Regions from separate parts of the Pantoea sp. SGAir0215 genome, predicted to be linked through region 3. Evidence: predicted binding sites of a transcription regulator. Region 3 holds the regulator's gene; each other region holds the start of a gene.
The links. The regulator PhoB, encoded in region 3, activates phosphate uptake and scavenging genes when phosphate is short. The targets are predictions, from matches to a motif close to CTGTCATAAAACTGNCNNAT.
Positions count from the first base shown of each region.

Region 1: glpT (glycerol-3-phosphate transporter) is a predicted target of PhoB. The motif match lies at 3,202-3,221, and genes of this name have one in related genera.
Region 2: pitA (inorganic phosphate transporter PitA) is a predicted target of PhoB. The motif match lies at 3,062-3,081, and genes of this name have one in related genera.

Region 1 is NZ_CP028031.1:779,221-785,630, reverse strand. Features, by position in the region: gene C1N64_RS03790 (dienelactone hydrolase family protein) at 1-39, shown strand, start outside; gene metR (HTH-type transcriptional regulator MetR) at 470-1,387, shown strand; gene C1N64_RS03780 (YehS family protein) at 1,472-1,951, shown strand; gene C1N64_RS03775 (carboxylate/amino acid/amine transporter) at 2,139-3,002, opposite strand; gene glpT (glycerol-3-phosphate transporter) at 3,360-4,700, shown strand; gene yigL (sugar/pyridoxal phosphate phosphatase YigL) at 4,742-5,542, opposite strand; gene pldB (lysophospholipase L2) at 5,597-6,410, opposite strand, start outside.
Region 2 is NZ_CP028031.1:377,855-384,264, reverse strand. Features, by position in the region: gene rsmJ (16S rRNA (guanine(1516)-N(2))-methyltransferase RsmJ) at 1-99, shown strand, start outside; gene uspA (universal stress protein UspA) at 164-601, opposite strand; gene uspB (universal stress protein UspB) at 1,026-1,361, shown strand; gene pitA (inorganic phosphate transporter PitA) at 1,398-2,900, opposite strand; gene C1N64_RS01940 (BaiN/RdsA family NAD(P)/FAD-dependent oxidoreductase) at 3,142-4,326, shown strand; gene C1N64_RS01935 (D-amino acid dehydrogenase) at 4,351-5,601, opposite strand; gene C1N64_RS01930 (oligopeptide/dipeptide ABC transporter ATP-binding protein) at 5,673-6,410, opposite strand, start outside.
Region 3 is NZ_CP028031.1:1,605,586-1,611,995, reverse strand. Features, by position in the region: gene brnQ (branched-chain amino acid transport system II carrier protein) at 1-691, opposite strand, end outside; gene C1N64_RS07510 (cobalamin-independent methionine synthase II family protein) at 1,082-2,185, opposite strand; gene C1N64_RS07505 (PstS family phosphate ABC transporter substrate-binding protein) at 2,465-3,385, opposite strand; gene phoR (phosphate regulon sensor histidine kinase PhoR) at 3,399-4,718, opposite strand; gene phoB (phosphate response regulator transcription factor PhoB) at 4,733-5,422, opposite strand; gene sbcD (exonuclease subunit SbcD) at 5,620-6,410, shown strand, end outside.

The DNA.
Region 1 (6,410 bases), 830 kb from region 3:
GCCTGGTTTAAGCAGTACGGTGTCGCATCCACTGAGTGATAAAAAAAGGGCGCGTAAGCGCCCAAACTCCCGACATCGCCATCCAACACCCGCAATCAGAGAGCTTTTCCGCGTTAACCCTGCTCAGCAGCGCCTGGTGGGTTTTCAGGCTGGATTGCGGAGTGTCCCATAGCCGTTCTGCAGCAACATAACGCGCCTCATTTTTTCTGCTATTTCTTGAGTGAATGTCGTCACCCTCCGGTCCGTTCCGTTTGGATAAGCAAATACTAATTTTTCAGTTCGCGCCGCACACCTGTACGTGAAAAGCCGGGAGTAGGGTTATGGATTGGTATTTGCTATTCTCCAGAAATGCCTGGGTCAGTCTGATCGCCAGTCACGTTTAGCCGTCCAGATGTTTACACCGCTATATTCTGCGGGTACTGTATGTCTCTCAAGCGCAAATTATTCAGTTTCGATGTGAAGGACCCTCATGATCGAATTCAAACATCTCCGGACGCTTCAGGCTCTGCGGAATACCGGCTCGCTGGCCGCCGCGGCCGCCCAGCTTCACCAGACGCAGTCGGCGTTGTCACATCAGTTCAGCGATCTGGAACAGCGGCTGGGATTCCGCCTGTTTGTACGCAAAAGCCAGCCATTGCGCTTCACGCCGCAGGGCGAAATTCTGTTGCAGCTGGCGGAACAGATTCTGCCGCAAATTCAGCAGGCGCTTCAGGCCTGCCATGAGCCGCAACAGACTACGCTTCGTGTTGCCATTGAATGTCATAGCTGCATTCAGTGGCTTACGCCGGCACTGGATAAGTTTCGTCAGAGCTGGCCACAGGTGGTGATGGATTTTAAATCAGGTGTGACCTTCGATCCGCAACCTGCACTGCAACAGGGTGAGCTGGATATCGTTTTAACGTCCGATATTCTGCCGCGCTCGGGCCTGTTCTATTCACCGATGTTCGATTTCGAAGTGCGCCTGGTGCTGGCACCCGATCATCCTCTGGCTCAGGTCGAACATATATCCCCTGACGCACTGGCCGACGAAGTGTTGATGATTTACCCGGTGCAGCGTCAGCGGCTGGATATCTGGCGTCATTTCCTTCAGCCCGCGGGCATCAGTCCTGCACTGAAGAATGTGGATAACACGCTGTTGATGATTCAGATGGTGTCGGCGCGCATGGGCATTGCCGCGCTGCCACACTGGGTAGTGGAGAGCTTTGAAAAACAGGGGTTAGTGATCACGAAAACACTGGGAGAGGGATTATGGAGTCGGCTTTATGCCGCCGTGCGTGACGGCGAGCAGCGTCAGCCTGTGCTGGAAGCCTTTATCCATTTTGCCCGTCAGCATGCCTGTGAACATTTGCCTTTTGTCAGGAATGCCGCGCATCCTGCAGCCGTTTAGCCGCATGAGCGACAAAGCTGCGCGGCGGCGGGCAAAATCCCCTATAATGCGCAGCCTGTTGACTGACCTTGAGACGATCTCACCATGACTAACAACGATATTTTGCGCAGCGTGCGCTATATGCTCGATCTGAACGATGCCAAAATGGTGGCGATTTTTGCCTTAGCGGAGTGCGAGGTTCCTCAGGCCGATATCACCAGTTGGCTGAAAAAAGATGAGGATGCGGCATTTCGCCCCTGCCCCGATGTCCTGATGGGCTATTTCCTGAATGGCTTAATCTTTCATCGCCGTGGGAAAAGTGAGGATGCCCCTGCGCCTTCCATCGAGCGTAAGATGAATAACAACATTTTCATGAAAAAGCTGCGTATTGCATTTGATCTGAAAACGACCGACATCCCTGATATCCTGAAAAAAGCCAACTTCACCGTCTCTCAGGCGGAGATTGGCGCGATCTTCCGTAAACCGGATCACAAAAACTATCGTGAATGCGGTGACCAGATTCTGCGTAATTTCCTCAAGGGGCTGACGATGATTCATCGCCCTGCGCCAGTTAAGCCCGCTTAAACCAGCCTCCGACTTACGCTCGTCCCGCCGGAGAAAGCGCACCGGGATAACAATGCGGTCCGCTCTGCCGGGCGAGCAGACGTCGTCTTGCTCGCCTTCTGCCGACGCGCGCCCGTCCGCCATGGGATCGCAACAGACTGAGCGGCCTGCTACTTTTGGCGCCGGTGCGCGGCGATGCCTTGTTTCTTCACTGTTGATTGTTCTTACCGACCACCCAGCGCTTATGGACCCACAAGGACGCTACTATCACGAGCGCACCGGCAATAAAGCTTGGCCAGTGTGGCTTTTGCTGCCATATCGCCAGGTTGACCAGCAAGCCTGCCGGCACATGCATGTTGTTCATGATGCCCAACGTGCCAGCATCGACCTGCGTAGCACCGTAGTTCCACATAAAGTAACCCAGTCCGGACGCCACCACGCCCAGCCAGACCAGAATGCCCCACTGCAGTGAGGTGGTCGGGAGTTTATGCGGGTTGCCCCAGACGGCCCAGGCCACCACCGCAATCAGCACCGCGCCCAGATAGAACCACGAAAAGGCCGTGTGCTGCGGCACAGGACGGGTTTCCTGCAAACGTTTGTAGCCCACCATACCTGCTGCAAAGCAAATATTGGCTAACTGTACCAGCAACAGGCCGAACCAGAAGTTATCGCTGACTTTGTCATAACGAATGATTGCCGCGCCCGCCACAGCCAGTAACGCACTGAAAATGTACCCTGCGCGCAGAGGCCGTCGACTGATCACGTCGTAGATCAACGTGACGTACAGCGGCGTCATCACGGTAAACAGCAGGAATTCAGACACGCTCAGATAGAGATAGGCTTCGAAACTCAGTAAATACATGATGCCCAGTTGCAGCATGCCTACCAGCATATACAGCAGGAGCGTAGAGGGGCGATAGCCGCGCCAGCGCAGGAAAGGCAAAAATACCACGGCCGCCAGCACCAGGCGCATCAGCACCGAAAACCAGCTGTCAACCTGACCGGCAAGATACTCGCCAATCAGGCTGAATGAAAAAGCCCATAGAATGGTAGTAACAATCAATAAAAGCACGGTAACAACCCCGAAATAAACAGAGCGACAGTGTAAACAATGTCCGCACAGCAGGGAGATTTATCTGGTTGACATCTGTGCATTAACCAGGCAGTTACGCATTAATTTGCCGGTCAGACTTTTTACCTTCTTATCGGGCATATCCTGTCAGCAGAAAAATGTGCGCATCAGCGCATCGGCCTGAGCTTTTCGCGCCAGATTGTCATAAATCTGTAACATATTTGTCATTCATCACAGTAAAGCCACGTATCTCTGTCTATTCTCTGCGCGAAATGGCGCATCCCGATCGCCGTTTTCTTGAGTTTTGCCCAACCTGCCGGGAATCAAAATCATAATGCGCCCTGGAGGGCCACCGCTATGTTGAGTATTTTTAAACCTGCACCACACCAGCCCCGGGTCGAAGACCATCGTATCGATCCACGCTACCGTCGCCTGCGCTGGCAAATCTTTATCGGGATTTTCGTTGGCTATGCGGCCTACTATCTGGTTCGAAAGAATTTCGCCCTGGCGATGCCCTACCTGGTTGAACAAGGCTTCTCACGCGGCGATCTGGGTTTTGCGCTTTCAGGCATCTCCATCGCCTATGGCTTTTCCAAATTTATTATGGGCTCGGTGTCAGACCGGTCAAATCCACGGGTCTTCTTACCTGCCGGCTTAACGCTGGCGGCTGCCATAATGCTGATTATGGGGTTTGTGCCCTGGGCAACCTCCAGCATTATGGTGATGTTCGTACTGCTGTTTATCTGTGGCTGGTTTCAGGGAATGGGCTGGCCGCCCTGCGGACGCACTATGGTCCACTGGTGGTCACAAAAGGAGCGCGGCGGCATCGTTTCTGTGTGGAACTGTGCGCATAACGTCGGCGGCGGGATTCCGCCCCTGCTGTTTCTGCTGGGGATGGCGTGGTTCAACGACTGGAAAGCCGCGCTATATATGCCCGCCTTCGGGGCGATCGCCATTGCGATTCTGGCCTTTGCCCTGATGCGCGATACGCCGCAATCTTGTGGATTACCGCCGATTGAGGCCTATAAAAACGACTATCCGGTGGATTACAACGAAAGTCATGAGGAAGAGTTCACTGCAAGACAAATCTTTATGAAGTATGTCCTTCCCAACAAACTGCTGTGGTATATCGCTCTGGCAAATGTGTTTGTCTACCTGCTGCGTTACGGCATCCTCGACTGGTCACCGACCTACCTGAAAGAAGTAAAGCATTTCACGCTTGATAAGTCCTCCTGGACCTACTTCTTTTATGAGTATGCGGGCATTCCCGGTACGCTGTTGTGCGGCTGGATGTCAGACAAGGTCTTTCGCGGCAACCGTGGTGCGACAGGGGTGTTTTTTATGACGCTGGTTACCGCTGCTACCGTCATCTACTGGCTAAATCCGCCGGGCAATCCCGGTGTGGACATGGCCTGCATGATCGCGATTGGCTTTCTGATTTATGGACCGGTAATGCTCATTGGTCTGCATGCGCTGGAGCTGGCACCCAAAAAAGCGGCTGGCACGGCTGCCGGGTTTACGGGGCTGTTCGGTTATCTGGGTGGCTCAGTCGCGGCCAGCGCCATTGTGGGTTATACCGTCGATTACTTCGGCTGGGATGGCGGATTCATCGTGATGATTGCCGGCGCCGTTATGGCGGTAGTGCTGCTGCTGTTAACCATGATCAGTGAGCACCGGCATAAGCAAAAAAGGGCATAACGGCTTTGCCAGAAGGCCGGCTTACCGGCCTTCTTTTCGGATTACGACAGATAGAGTGTTCTCAGCGTCTCCGGGACGGCATCCTGGGCATTACTGCCAATCACTTCCAGTTCAGGTAAGGTGTCTTTCAGACGCTGATGGGCGTTAGCCATAATGCAGCCTTTGCCTGCCATACTCAGCATTTCGACATCATTCATACCATCACCAAACGCAATACAGTCTTTAAGCGTAAAGCCTAACTGTTTTGCCACCGCTTCCAGGGCATGGCCTTTTGACACGCCGCCTGCCATCACTTCGAGGCAGGTCGGCAGCGAAAAACTCACGTTAACCCTGTCGCCCCAGCGTGCTTCGATGGCCTGCTCCATAGGGACAAGGTGTTCCGGTTCTTCACAGGTAAAAAAGACTTTGCTGATGCCATCCGTCGGCAGCATGCCCGGCTCATAAACCTGATAGTGAAAATCGGACTCGCGAAAATAATCCTTCTCCGCCGGACTGCAGCGGCTGACAAACCACTCATCGTCGCGATAAACATGCGTCAGCACGTCCGGATGATGATACTGCAGACCAAACAGATCGTGGGCGATGTCCGCGTCCAGATTGTGGCTAAAAACCAGCTCCCCTGCCGGATTGTGAACGCGCGCGCCGTTTGACGTAATCATGTAAGCCGGAATCCCCAGCTTGTCACGCATTTGCCCGACATCGATGTGATGACGGCCTGTGGCAAAAATAAAGTGAATGCCCTGCGCGACCAGTTGCTGAAGCGTTTCGCGCGCATTGGCGGTCAGGCGATGTTCGGGAGAAAGCAGTGTGCCATCCAGATCGGACACAACAATGTGGTACATGAAAACCTCGGGTATCGGTGTCGGTTGGCCGTAGCCGGTAATGTAAATTGCGAACTAATGCTGCGATAAAAAGAAATCGACGATGGTATTGAGCGCTTCGGCGCGCATGCTGTCCTTTTCAAACAGGATCTCGTGGCGCGCGCCGCTGATAACCTGCGGTGTCCGGCCCTGACAGGGGTGACCGGCTGCCGCCATCGCGTCACAAAACAGATCCTGCGAGCGATTATCCACCACGCTGTCTTCACTGGCCTGCAGCACCAGCAACGGAGTCGTAATGTTATCCACCTGGCTCAGAATATTGCGCCCGGCATGAATCCCTTCTCTGACCCAGTGATACGTAGGTCCGCCCACGCGAATAGCCGGATCATCCGCATAAAAACGCAGACTGCGGCGGTAGCGCTCATGGCTGTGCGTTAACCGGTTGATGCCGAAAGGGTGCGCCCGCCAGCGCCCTGTGCCTAATGCATAACCCTCACGCACAGCGGGGCGCTTTTCCGCCCAGTCAAGAATCTTATGCGCCAGAAAAGCGGGTAACGGCAACGCAATCCCAAACATGGGAGCCACCAGCGCGGCGGCATGAAATGCACCGGGCTGACGCGCCAGGAAAAGCGTCAAAATCGCGCCGCCCATCGAATGAGCCAGTGCATAGCGCTGCTGATAATGACGGCTCACAATTTCTTTGAGATAAAGCGTTTCGAGGTCATCAACATAATGGCTGAACTCCACCACATGCCCGCGGTGAGAGTCATCCAGCAGACGATCCGATCGCCCCTGACCGCGATGATCGAGCACGATCACATCAAAGCCGCAGTGAAAAAGATCGTAAGCCAGTTCGGGATACTTAACGTAGCTTTCGATGCGCCCCGGC
Region 2 (6,410 bases), 1.2 Mb from region 3:
CGCCCTGATTATGCGCCACCGCTGGCCGGTGTCGGTACGCAGTCTGCGGTGGTCACGAAAAGCCACCGCTTCGATATCTATCCGCCGCTCGCGGAGTAGTCATGTCAAGCCGGTCGGCGACGACGTTCCTTCACGTCAACCGCCCCGGCTTTTTTCGTGCGGGTTATTCGTCATCCTCGTCGCGCAGTGGCACGATCAACATGTCGATATGCACGGTGTTGATCAACTGACGCGCTGATGACATCAGCTTGCTCCAGAAGTCCTGATGATGACCGCACACCACCATGTCCACGTCGTATTTTTTAATCGCATCGACCAGCACCTGGCCCAGATCGCCACTGCCGCTCAGGGTTTCGGTGATGGGATAGCCCGCCGCATCTGACAGATTTTTCAGCGCCAGATGGGTTTCTTCAGAAATCCGCTTTTGCATATCGCCCAGGTTGACGTCAATCAGGCCGGTGTACAGATCAGAGTAATTCACATCGACATGAATCAGCGAAATTTTGGCGTCGTAAGGGCGCGCGAGCGAGACAGCTTTATCCACTAATAACTGACTTTCTGGCGAAAGATCGACTGCAATCAGGATATGTTTATAAGCCATGATATAACTCCTTCCACGAGATTCAGAATGGCAGCGGTTTCCAGACGCGTCACAGCTGCGAAATCCATTGCGCGAACGGGCGATGAGCGCCACCAAATTGGGTAACCTGCAATACAGGCAATGCTGTTGTTATACCTGAAAGTATAGCCCTGTGTGTTAACAAATGCTTCTGAAGCCGTCTGGCTTGTGAATAAGATCAATGATGAACGATTTTTACTCGTATAAAACGAAAATCCTCGCTGGTAAAAAATTGAACATTTCTCCTAAACTAAAAAAAGCAGCCTTGATCACATGGCTGTTACTTTTCTGATGATTCAAAAATAAAACTACAAATCGCTTAACGGGGTTGTTGGCAAATTCTGCAGGGACTGTTCAGCATGGTGCGCGTTCTGCACTGTTCTGCGGTGCCGGTAAGGAGGGTGACATGATCAGCACTATCGCGCTTTTTTGGGCTCTTTGTGTGGTATGCCTTGTAAATATGGCGCGCTATTTCTCTTCGTTGCGTGCGCTGCTGGTGGTTCTGCGGGGTTGCGATCCCCTCTTATACCAATATGTTGACGGCGCGGGTTTTTTCACCTCCCATGGTCAGCCTGGCAAGCAGGTGCGGCTGGTCCGCTATATCTGGGCAAGGCGCTATCTTGATCATCATGATGACGAATTTATTCGCCGGTGTGAGCGGGTAAGAGGCTTGTTTTTGTTGACCAGTTCGCTGTGCGGATTAGTCATTATCAGTTTGATCGCCCTGGCTATCTGGCATTAAAAAGGGCGACCGAAGTCGCCCTGATGTGCTGCTTACTCAGATGAGCTTCAGCGCTATCCAGTAGAGTGAACCTGATAACAAAATACAGACCGGCAGGGTGAAAACCCAGGCCATGGCGATGTTTTTGATCGTTTTACTCTGCAGTCCGCCACCGTCGACCAGCATGGTGCCGGCCACGGAAGACGAAAGGATGTGGGTCGTGGAAACCGGCATGCCGGTGTAGCTGGCAATCCCTATGGACACTGCGGCAGTCACCTGCGCCGACATGCCCTGCGCATACGTCATGCCTTTTTTACCGATTTTCTCACCGATGGTGGTGGCCACACGGCGCCAGCCAATCATCGTGCCGATTCCCAATGCCAGTGCGACCGCCATGATAATCCACACCGGGGCGTACTCAATGGTGTTCAGCAGGTCGCCTTTGAGCTTGCCCAGGAAGCGTTTATCCTCTGGCGAGGTTTCCGGCAGCTTCGCCGCTTTATCGGCCGTATCGGAAATACACAACAAGAGGCGACGCATCTGGCTGCGTTGCTCAACCGACAAGTCGTTGTAGTTTTGCAGATTGTTCAGAAGCACCTGCGCACGCTGCACGGCCTGAAGCGCACGTGCACTGTCGCAGTGAAACTCTTTGGGACTGGTGGGTTCGACTTCTTCCGGCGTGGGCAGCTTAGGCGGTGCCATCTGGATAATATGGGTCAGTGATTCGCTGTGCTGCTGGTAATACTGTTCCAGGTGATTCACAGCATCGCGCGTTCGCGTGATGTCGTAACCCGACGCGTTCATATTGACCACAAAGCCCGCTGGCGCAACGCCAATCAGGACCAGCATAATCAGACCAATGCCTTTTTGCCCGTCGTTAGCACCATGTGAATAACTGACGCCAATGGCGGAGATAATCAGGGCGGTACGGGTCCAGAAAGGCGGTTTTTTCTTGCCGTCAATCTTCTCACGGTCAGCGGGCGTCATATGAATCCGTGCACGCTTTTTAGTGTTGCTCCAGTAACGGCGCAGAAGGAAAATCAGGCTGCCCGCAATCACCAGACCGACAATGGGGGAGAGAATGAGCGACAGGAAGATATTCAGCACTTTCGGAATGTTAAGCGCATCCACCACCGATGTCCCGCTCATTAACGCATTGGTCAGGCCAATACCGATAATCGCGCCGATCAGGGTGTGAGAACTGGAGGCCGGAAGCCCTAAATACCACGTTCCCAGGTTCCAGATAATCGCGGCCAGCAGCATGGAGAAGACCATAGCAAGACCGTGAGCGGAGCCAACATTGAGCAGCAGATCGGTCGGGAGCATATGCACGATGGCGTAAGCCACGCTTAATCCGCCGAGCAGCACGCCAAAGAAATTGAATACCCCAGCCATTAACACAGCAAGCTGAGCACGCATAGCGCGTGTATAGATGACCGTCGCAACCGCGTTGGCCGTATCATGGAAGCCGTTAATTGCTTCGTAAAACAATACAAACAGCAGAGCAAGAACCAGTAACAGGCCGGTGCTAAGATCGAGACCAGCAAACAGATGTAGCATAGACGTTACGCCATTTTGGAGGACATGAACGCGGCGCATTATCCGCGACAATATGTGGTCTGGGAAAGGAAAATATAGACCTGAACCGGCTTAAAAGTGTCAATTTTGTAAGCTTAGAGGCGTAAATTCCTTTAAAATTATAAAGTTACATTATGACATAATTGCGGCAATTTTTTGACACTGGCATCAACGCAGGCAGATCACTACAATCTGCCCCTCTTTTATCAGGTGGACAATGGCAGTGGAACAGTTTGACGTTATCGTGATTGGAGCAGGGGCCGCGGGGCTTTTTTGTGCCGCGCAGGCTGGACAGCGCGGTCGCCGCGTATTACTGCTGGATAACGGCAAAAAGCCGGGCCGCAAGATTTTAATGTCAGGCGGCGGGCGCTGCAATTTCACCAATCTCTATACCGAACCGGCCGCCTACCTGTCGAATAATCCCCATTTCTGTAAGTCAGCGCTGGCGCGTTATACCCAATGGGATTTTATCGATCTGGTGAATCGTCACGGCATTGCCTGGCACGAGAAAACGCTGGGGCAACTGTTTTGCGATGAGTCTGCGCAGCAGATGGTCGATCTCCTGCTCGCCGAGTGTGAAAAGGGGCGCGTGACCCTGCGTTTGCGCAGCGAAATCCTGAGTGTAACCCGCGACGAAGCGGGCTACGTCCTGCAGCTCAACGGCAGCAGCGTACAGGCAGAGAAGCTGGTCATCGCCAGCGGCGGGCTTTCCATGCCGGGCCTGGGCGCGTCACCGTTTGGCTATAAAGTGGCCGAGCAGTTTGGGTTAACGGTGTTGCCAACCCGTGCCGCCCTGGTGCCCTTTACGCTGCATAAACCCCTGCTTGAACAACTGCAGACACTGTCCGGTGTGGCGCTGGACACGACCATCGAAGCGAAAGACGGCACCGTCTTCAAAGAGGCGATGCTGTTTACCCATCGTGGCCTGTCCGGCCCGGCGGTCTTGCAGATTTCCAGCTACTGGCAGCCGGGTGAGTTTATCTCGGTCAATCTCTCGCCTGCCACGCCGCTGGATGCGTTCCTCACGATTCAGCGTGACGCGCACCCGAATCTGAGTCTGAAAAACAGTCTGGCGAAAATTCTGCCTAAGCGTCTGGTCGAAATTTTACAGGAAATGCAGGTGGTGCCGGATGTCACGCTGAAGCAACTGAACAGCAAGCAGCAGTCAGCGCTGGTGCAGACGTTGCACAACTGGCAGGTGCAGCCCAACGGCACGGAGGGTTACCGTACCGCTGAAGTCACGCTGGGCGGTGTGGATACGACTCAGCTGTCCTCTAAAACAATGGAAGCTCGTGACGTGCCGGGACTCTATTTTATCGGTGAAGTCGTTGACGTGACCGGCTGGCTGGGAGGCTATAATTTCCAGTGGGCCTGGAGCTCGGCCTGGGCTTGCGCGCAGGCCGTGTAACGAGCTTCGCCATCAGTGACGCGCTCAGGCATAGCGCGAAACCGCATAGTCTGCGTGCGCAATCTCGGGCTGTTTGCCTGAAATCACATCACTTAACAGCTGGCCGGATCCGCAGGCCATCGTCCAGCCCAGCGTGCCATGTCCGGTGTTCAGCCACAGGTTGGTGAAATGTGTATGACCGACAATCGGCGTGCCGTCAGGCGTCATCGGCCGTAATCCGGTCCAGAAGGTCGCCTGCTCAACGCGGCCGCCACGGGGATAAAGATCGTTTACCACCATTTCAAGCGTTTGCCGTCTCGCGGGCAGCAGGGTTTTGCTGTATCCCACGATTTCCGCCATACCGCCGACGCGGATGCGATTATCAAAACGCGTGATGGCAATTTTATAGGTTTCATCCAGTACCGTGGAAACCGGGGCACCGGCCTCATCGGCGAGGGGAATCGTCAGGGAATAGCCTTTCAGCGGATACACCGGAATGTACATCAGTGGCCGAAGCAACTGGGTAGAGTAAGCGCCAAATGCCATAACGTACCCGTCCGCCGTCAGCGTCTGATCGCCACAGACAATCCCGCTGATCCTGTCACCTTCGGTCAGTAGCGCATCCACCTGCGTGTTAAAGCGGAACGTGACGCCGGCATCGCGCGCCAGGGCGGCAAGTCGCTGGGTAAACAGCTGGCAATCGCCAGTCTCATCGTTAGGCAACCGTAAACCTCCCGTCAACTTGTGCTTGACGTCAGCCAGTGCAGGTTCGACGGTCGCCAGCTGGTCGGCTTCAAGCAGTTGATACGGCACGCCAGCCTCCTGCAGCACGGCAATATCACGCGCTGCGTTTTCAAACTGCTGTTCTGTGCGAAACAGCTGCAGGGTGCCGCCCTGGCGTCCTTCATATTCAATTCCTGTGCTGGCCCGCAGCGCACTGATACAGTCACGGCTGTACTCTGCCAGTCTGACCATCCTGGCTTTATTGACGGCATAGCTGTGAGGATTGCAGTTTTTCAGCATTTGCATCATCCAGGCCAGCTGGAAGCGAGATCCATCCGGCCGTACCGAAAGGGGCGCATGGCGCTGCACCATCCACTTCACCGCTTTAAGCGGCACGCCTGGTGCGGCCCAGGGCGCGGCGTAGCCAGGCGAGATCTGACCGGCGTTGGCGGCGCTGGTACCCAATGCCGGGCCCGCTTCACGTTCGATCACGGTGACCTGATGCCCTGCCTGCTGCAGATACCAGGCGGTGGTGACGCCCACCACGCCGCTGCCAAGCACAATGATTTTCATCGCAATGTCTTCCTGAAAGAGTGATCGTTAAAAGGTGGTCGCGTTGCGCCACCCGCTTGATGTGTTGTGAATCAGGCATGCATAAGGTTATGGGCCAGCCAGCACCTGACCGCCCGCCCGTCATCCTGAACGCGCAAAGGCTGAGGCGTGGCACAGCCACTTGTTGCCTGCGGACAGCGATCGCGAAAGAAACAGCCGGTTGGCAGGTGGCGGTTACCCGGTAGTTCGGTGTTGACGGGAGCCCCCTCCAGCGGCGCGCCAATACGTGGCACAGAGTCCATCAGCAATTGCGTATAGGGATGCTGAGGTGAATCGAGAACGTGCTGAGCCGCGCCCAGTTCGACAATCTGGCCCAGATACATGACCGCAACGCGATCGCTCATGTGACGGACGACCGAGACGTTGTGAGAGATCAGGATATACGTCAGATTGTACTGCTGTTGCAGTTCCACCAGCAGGTTCAGAATCTGCGCCTGAACAGAAATATCCAGTGCCGAGGTAGGTTCATCCAGCACAATGATGTCGGGTTGGGAGGACAGTGCCCGGGCGATGGCAATGCGTTGACGCTGACCGCCGGAAAACGCATGCGGTGGCCGGTCCAGGTATTCCGGGCGAATCCCCACCTGACGGGCCAGGGATTCGGCCAGGGCGCGTCGCGTTTTTTCTGACGCGCGTGACTGAATCCAGACCGGTTCGGTCATGATACGCCAGACCGGCAGGCGGGGATCCAGTGACGAGAGCGGATCCTGAAAGACCATTTGCATGCGACGTTCCCGGCCTCCGCCAGCGGCGGTGGCCAGGTCAAGCTG
Region 3 (6,410 bases):
CCAGTACCGTATAACGGGTTAACAGTGCCGCGTTATCAATACCGCGTGAACGGGCCGCATTCACAATCACAATCCCGAATACCAGGGCACCCAGCGTATCCATCGTGAGATAGCCGTTCACGAAACCGCTGGAAAACGCAGCGCGCTGGTAGTCGGCGGTGGCCGGAATGGTGCCGCCTGCGGGCCACAGCAGGGCGGCAACGCCGAGCAGCGTCAGGGCGGCAATTTTCAGCGGTGCCAGAATATGCCCGACCGTATCCAGCAGTTTGCCGGGATAGAGCGAAATGCCCATCACCAGCACAAAGTAGATCAGGCTGTAGATGAACAACGGCAGTGCACCGTCGCCGGTGATCGGCGCGATCCCGACTTCAAACGACACCGTGGCGGTGCGCGGCGTGGCAAAGAGTGGCCCCACCGCCAGATAGCAGACAGTGGCCAGAACCACCCCGGCAATTTTACCAATCGGTGTACTCAGCGCGTCAATCCCGCCGCCGACGCGCGCCAGCGCAATGACGGTGATGACGGGTAATCCCACAGCGGTAAGCAGAAACCCTAAAGCGGCCACCCAGACATGTTCGCCTGACTGAATACCGACCATAGGAGGAAAGATAATGTTACCCGCACCAACAAACAGGGCAAACGTCATAAAGCCCAGCGCGAGAATGTCTTTAACGGTTAAACGATGTGTCATACGGCCTGTCACTGATGTTGCGATGAAAGATAAGTTTGCGTTGCCCCCTCGCTGCGCTATGACAGCGGCTGATCAGACGACAGCAGCGCATTATGCGCAGCGTCCGGTTTAGCGCAGGTGATTTGAGCTGCTTTTTTTCTGTTCACAGAGGGATAAATCGACAACGGCCGTAAGTAAAACGTTTATAGCGAAGAAAGGCAATACGAGATCGGAAAACCAGAGGCTTATTTCGTGATTTAAGTCAAAATTAGTGGATCACATCAATATTAGCAGCAAGCACATCAGATGATGTGCCTTAATAATAAACAGGCCATGGGAAATACCAGCATACTGACGTCTTTTTATGCACAAGTGGCGCATACATTGCGCCACACTGCGCGCTTTTGACGCTTACCAGACCTGATTCGCCACATCCACAACCAGACGAATCTTCTGCCACTGTTCCGCTTCGGTCAGGCTGTTCCCCTCTTCCGTTGAGGCAAAGCCACACTGTGGACTAAGGCAGATCTGGTCAAGGCTGAGGTAATGCGTCGCCTCCTGTAAACGTGCTTTTACCTGCTCCACGTCTTCGAGTTCGCCGACCTTGGTGGTAATTAAACCAAGCACCGCCTGCTGATGACCCGGCCGGATAAAACGCAGCGGTTCGAAACCGCCGGAACGGTGGTTATCATATTCCAGGAAAAACGCATCGACATTAACAGTGCCAAACAGGATTTCGGCCACAGGTTCATAGCCGCCTTCTGAAATCCAGGTCGAACGGAAATTGCCGCGGCAGACATGCAGACCGACGGTCAGATCGGCCGGTTTATCCTCCAGCGCTTTATTCAGCACGCGGGCGTAGGTTCGGGCCAGCTGCTCGGGATCGTCACCGCGCTCGCGGATCTCACGCTTTTGCTCGTCCGAGCACAGGTACGCCCACACCGTATCATCCAGTTGCAGATAGCGGCAGCCTGCCGCATAAAAGGCGGCGATTGCGTCTTTGTAAGTCTGTGCCAGATCGTCAAAGTACACATCAAGATCGGGATACACCTCCGCGTCGATCACTTTACGTCCGCCACGGAAATGCAGCACGCTGGGACTGGGAATCGTCATTTTCGCCACGGCATCCCCTGCGATGCCTTGCAAAAAGCGGAAATGATCCAGCATCGGATGCCCGTCAAACCCCAGTTTGCCGGTCACTTTGACACCGTGCGCTTTGGTCTGTACGCCGTTGAACTGAATGCCCTGATCGGCTTCAAAATGTTCCACGCCTTTCAGGCCGTAGAAAAAGTCAAAATGCCACCAGCCGCGACGGAATTCCCCATCCGTGACCACTTTGAGGCCGTTTTCACGCTGTTTTGCCACCACATCACGGATGGCTTCGTTTTCAACCTCACGCAACTCGTCAGCGCTGATTTCCCCCGCCTGGTATTTCTCGCGAGCCTGTTTGATCGCGGCAGGACGAAGAAAGCTGCCAACGGTGTCGGCACGAAACGGGGCGGTTTGTCTTTGCATGATCACTCCTCGTCACGGCCAGATAATTTCGGCCGGGAATAGTTACATAATGTTATTTTAGCCTTCTGGATGGCTAAACGTCTAAATGCAGAGTGACATGCCGTTCTCTCAGCGGCAAACGAATAAAATTCACGTCGCCTGAAAAAAATTCATGTTGCATCGTCGCCGTCGGCTTTTCTGTCAGCGGCCGCAGAACAGACAGCCTGATCGGGCTTACGGGTCCGGAGGCAGGCTGTTTTACGGTGACGCTACCGACGTTTGTTGACGGACAGGTGGGCGTTATTCGAGCGAAGCGCGAGCCTGAGCAATCTGCGCCGCAGAGAGCGGCAAATACCCGGCCTCGCTGACGCGCTGTTGCCCCTGACTGGAAAGCACCTGTCGTAAAAAGGCATCGACCAGTGGCGGTAAAGGTTTACCTGGCGCTTTATTCACATAGAGATAAAGCGGACGCGACCATGGATAGCGGCCGGTACGGATAGTCTCTGGATCCGGTGCCACCGCGTCGCCGTTTTTGGTCACCACGGGCAGCAACCTGACGCCGCTCAGATGGAAACCAAAACTGGCATAGCCGATGCTGCGGGGATTACCGGCTACGGCCTGTACCACGGCGGCAGAGCCGGGAAACTCGGCCACGTCATTGCGGAAATCGCCCTGACACAGCGCCTGCTGTTTGAAAAAGCCCCATGTTCCCGAGGCGGAGTTACGGCCATAGCGCTGGATGGGACGCTGCTGCCATTCTGTCTGGTGCAGTCCCAGGTCACCCCAGCGTTGTGGAACCTGATGCGCGCCGCAAAGCCGGGTGATGGAAAAAACCGCATCGAGCTGCCGCGGATCGATTTCACGCAGCGGGTTACGTTGATTGACCACCACGACCAGCGCATCCATTGCCACCGGCACGGCCAGCGGCGGATAGCCATAGCGCGCCTCAAAGGCCTGGCGCTCATCAGCCTGCATCGGACGACTCATCGCGCCCAGTTGAACGGCCCCGGCGGTCAACGCAGTGGGCGCGGTAGACGACCCCGAAGCCTGAACCTGAACGTTCACGCCAGGCGCCTGACGGCTAAAGTCATCTCCCCATAACGTCATCAGATAGCCGAGCGTGTCGGAGCCGGCGCTACTGAGATTTCCGGACAGCATGACGGGCTGCGCCTGCCCGAGGGCTGGCAACAGCGAAAAGAACACCAAAAGAAAAGCGCGCATCGTTCCGGTCCGTTCACGATTGATGAACGGCATTCTCCTGCATCCCGTTACTGACAATCAACCTTGGTGCCAGGGTAAATGTAAAACAGGTTTCCTGATGCGGGATGCTGGTGATCTCCAGCCGGGCATTATGGTGACTCAACGCATGTTTGACGATAGCCAGCCCCAGCCCGCTGCCGCCAGTCGCACGTGAACGCGCTTTATCTACACGATAAAAGCGTTCGGTCAGGCGCGGAATATGCTCAGCGGGAATACCGGGACCGTTATCGCAGACCTTAAATACCGCGCCCTGCTTGCTGCGTAACCAACTGATATCAATTCGTGTGCCGTCTGGCGTATGGTTGACCGCGTTGTAGACCAGGTTAGAGATGGCACTGCGCAATTGCTCGTCATTGCCAAACACTTTCAGATGCGGATCGGTGTGAAAATGGATTTGATGTCGCCCGCCGCTCAGCGTTTCCGCTTCATGTTGCAGCAGTTTCAACATGACCGGCACATCAACTTTTTCTTTCATATTGATGACCGGGGCCGCCTCAATACGCGACAGCGTCAGAAGCTGTTTCACCAGGCTGTCCATTCGGCGGGTTTGTTCTGACATGGTGTGCAACGCTTTGTCACGCGAACGTTGATTCATGACTGAGTCATTCATCATCTCCAGATAACCCTGAAGCACCGTCAGCGGCGTGCGAAGTTCGTGACTGACGTTGGCGAAGAAGTTGCGTCGTGCACCTTCCAGCTGGTGCATTTGCGTCACGTCGCGGGCCACCATCAACCACTGGCCTTCGCTGTAGGGCATAACACGAAATTCCATGTGATGCTGGTTATTCAGCACCAGCGTCAGCGGCTTGTCGAAATCGCGCTGGCGCAGATAACGTGAAAATTCAGGATAGCGCAGCAGATTAAGGATATTTTGCCCGTTATCTTCGGGCCAGCGCAGCCCGAGGTGCTGCTGTGCCAGGCCATTGCACCAGAAGATGGTGCCCTCTTCCGTTGTCAGGATAACGGCATCCGGCAGCGACTCTGCACCACTGCGAAACCGTTTGATCAGATGACCCAGCTCACGCCGCCGACGTCGGTTGCGCAGTTGCATTTGATACAGACCGTAAAACAGCGGTTCCCAGCTTGCCTGACCGGAAGGCGGGGTCATCGTGCGATCCAGCCACAGCCAGTGCGACAGCCGCATCAGGTTATAAAAATGCCACAGTAAAATACCGACTACGCTGAGTAACAACAGCCACGGCAGATAGCCGAACAACAGGCCGAGTACCAGCGCAGGCAAACACGCCAGCACCAGTTCGGACAATAATCGCTTCCAGGAGAGGCGTTCCAGCACGGTTAAAGCTCCGTTTAAAAGCGGGCAGAGAAACGATAACCTGTTCCGCGGACGGTTTGTACCATGCGATCATGACCGGTCAGTTCCAGCGCTTTGCGCAGACGGCGAATATGCACGTCAACTGTACGATCTTCAACATAGACGTTGGTGCCCCAGACGTGATTCAGTAGCTGTTCACGGCTGTAAACACGTTCAGGATGGGTCATAAAGAAGTGGAGCAGCTTGTACTCTGTCGGCCCCATCTCCAGCGGCGTGGTTTCCGACATCACCCGGTGCGAGGAGGGATCCAGGCTCAGGCCCTGCATTTCAATTACATCTTCGACCGCCATCGGCGAAATGCGACGCATCACAGCTTTGATACGGGCCATCAGCTCTTTCGGGGAAAACGGTTTGGTAATGTAGTCGTCGGCCCCGACTTCCAGGCCACGCACGCGATCTTCCTCTTCGCCACGTGCGGTCAGCATCATGACCGGAATATCACGCGTCATCGCTTCACGTTTAAGGTGTTTGATAAACTGAATGCCGCTGCCGCCAGGTAACATCCAGTCCAGCAGGATAAGGTCAGGCCAGGGTTCAATCAGCTTACTGACGGCGCTGTCATAATCTTCTGCCTCAATCGGCTGATAATCATTTTGTTCCAGAACGAAACATAACATCTCACGGATTGGAGCTTCATCTTCCACAACTAAAATGCGCTTAGCCATTATGACTCCTGCAGGTAGGACGGCTTTCACTGATATTTGCGGCGCCATTATGCGTCAGTTTTGTGACACTTTTATGAAAAAGTTAGCCATAAAAACCGGCCTGCAACAACCATTTATGACAACATGACGACATGTTTTGTGGCTTTAGTGATGGAGCCAGTATAATCGCCGGGCGATTTGTTATGGCAGGGAGTGTTATGCGCATTATCCATACCGCGGACTGGCACCTGGGGCAGTTCTTTTACAACAAAAGCCGGGCCGCTGAGCATCAGGCCTTTCTGGACTGGCTGCTGGCCCGAATTGAAGAGCATCAGGTGGATGCGCTGATTGTGGCGGGTGATTTATTCGATACCGGCACACCGCCCAGCTATGCACGTGAAATGTTCAACCGCTTTGTGGTGGCGTTACAACCCAGCGGCTGTCAGCTGGTGGTGCTGGCCGGAAATCACGATTCGGTGGCTACGCTGAACGAGTCGCGTGAACTGCTCGCCTGCCTGAATACCCGCGTGATTACCACGCCGCAGGACGGTAACGATGTGCTGATGTTAACGACGCGTCAGGGCGAACCGGGCGCGCTGCTGTGCGCCATTCCTTATCTGCGGCCACGCGATATTATGCGCAGCCAGGCCGGCCAGTCAGGACGCGATAAACAGCGCAGCCTGCTGGAGGCCATTACCGCCCATTATCAGCGCAGTTTTGCTGCCGCGCAGGCGCTGAATCTGGCGCTTCCCATCGTCGCGACCGGCCACCTCACCGCCCTCGGCGTCAGCAAAAGCGACTCAGTGCGCGATATCTATATTGGTACACTGGATGCCTTTCCGGCCTCGGCCTTTCCGCCTGCGGATTATATTGCGCTGGGGCATATTCATCGTGCGCAGCGCGTGGCCGACAGCGATCATATTCGCTACAGCGGTTCGCCGATTCCGCTCAGCTTCGATGAACTGGGCAGCGAAAAAAGTGTGTTCCTGCTGGATTTCAGCCCGTCAGG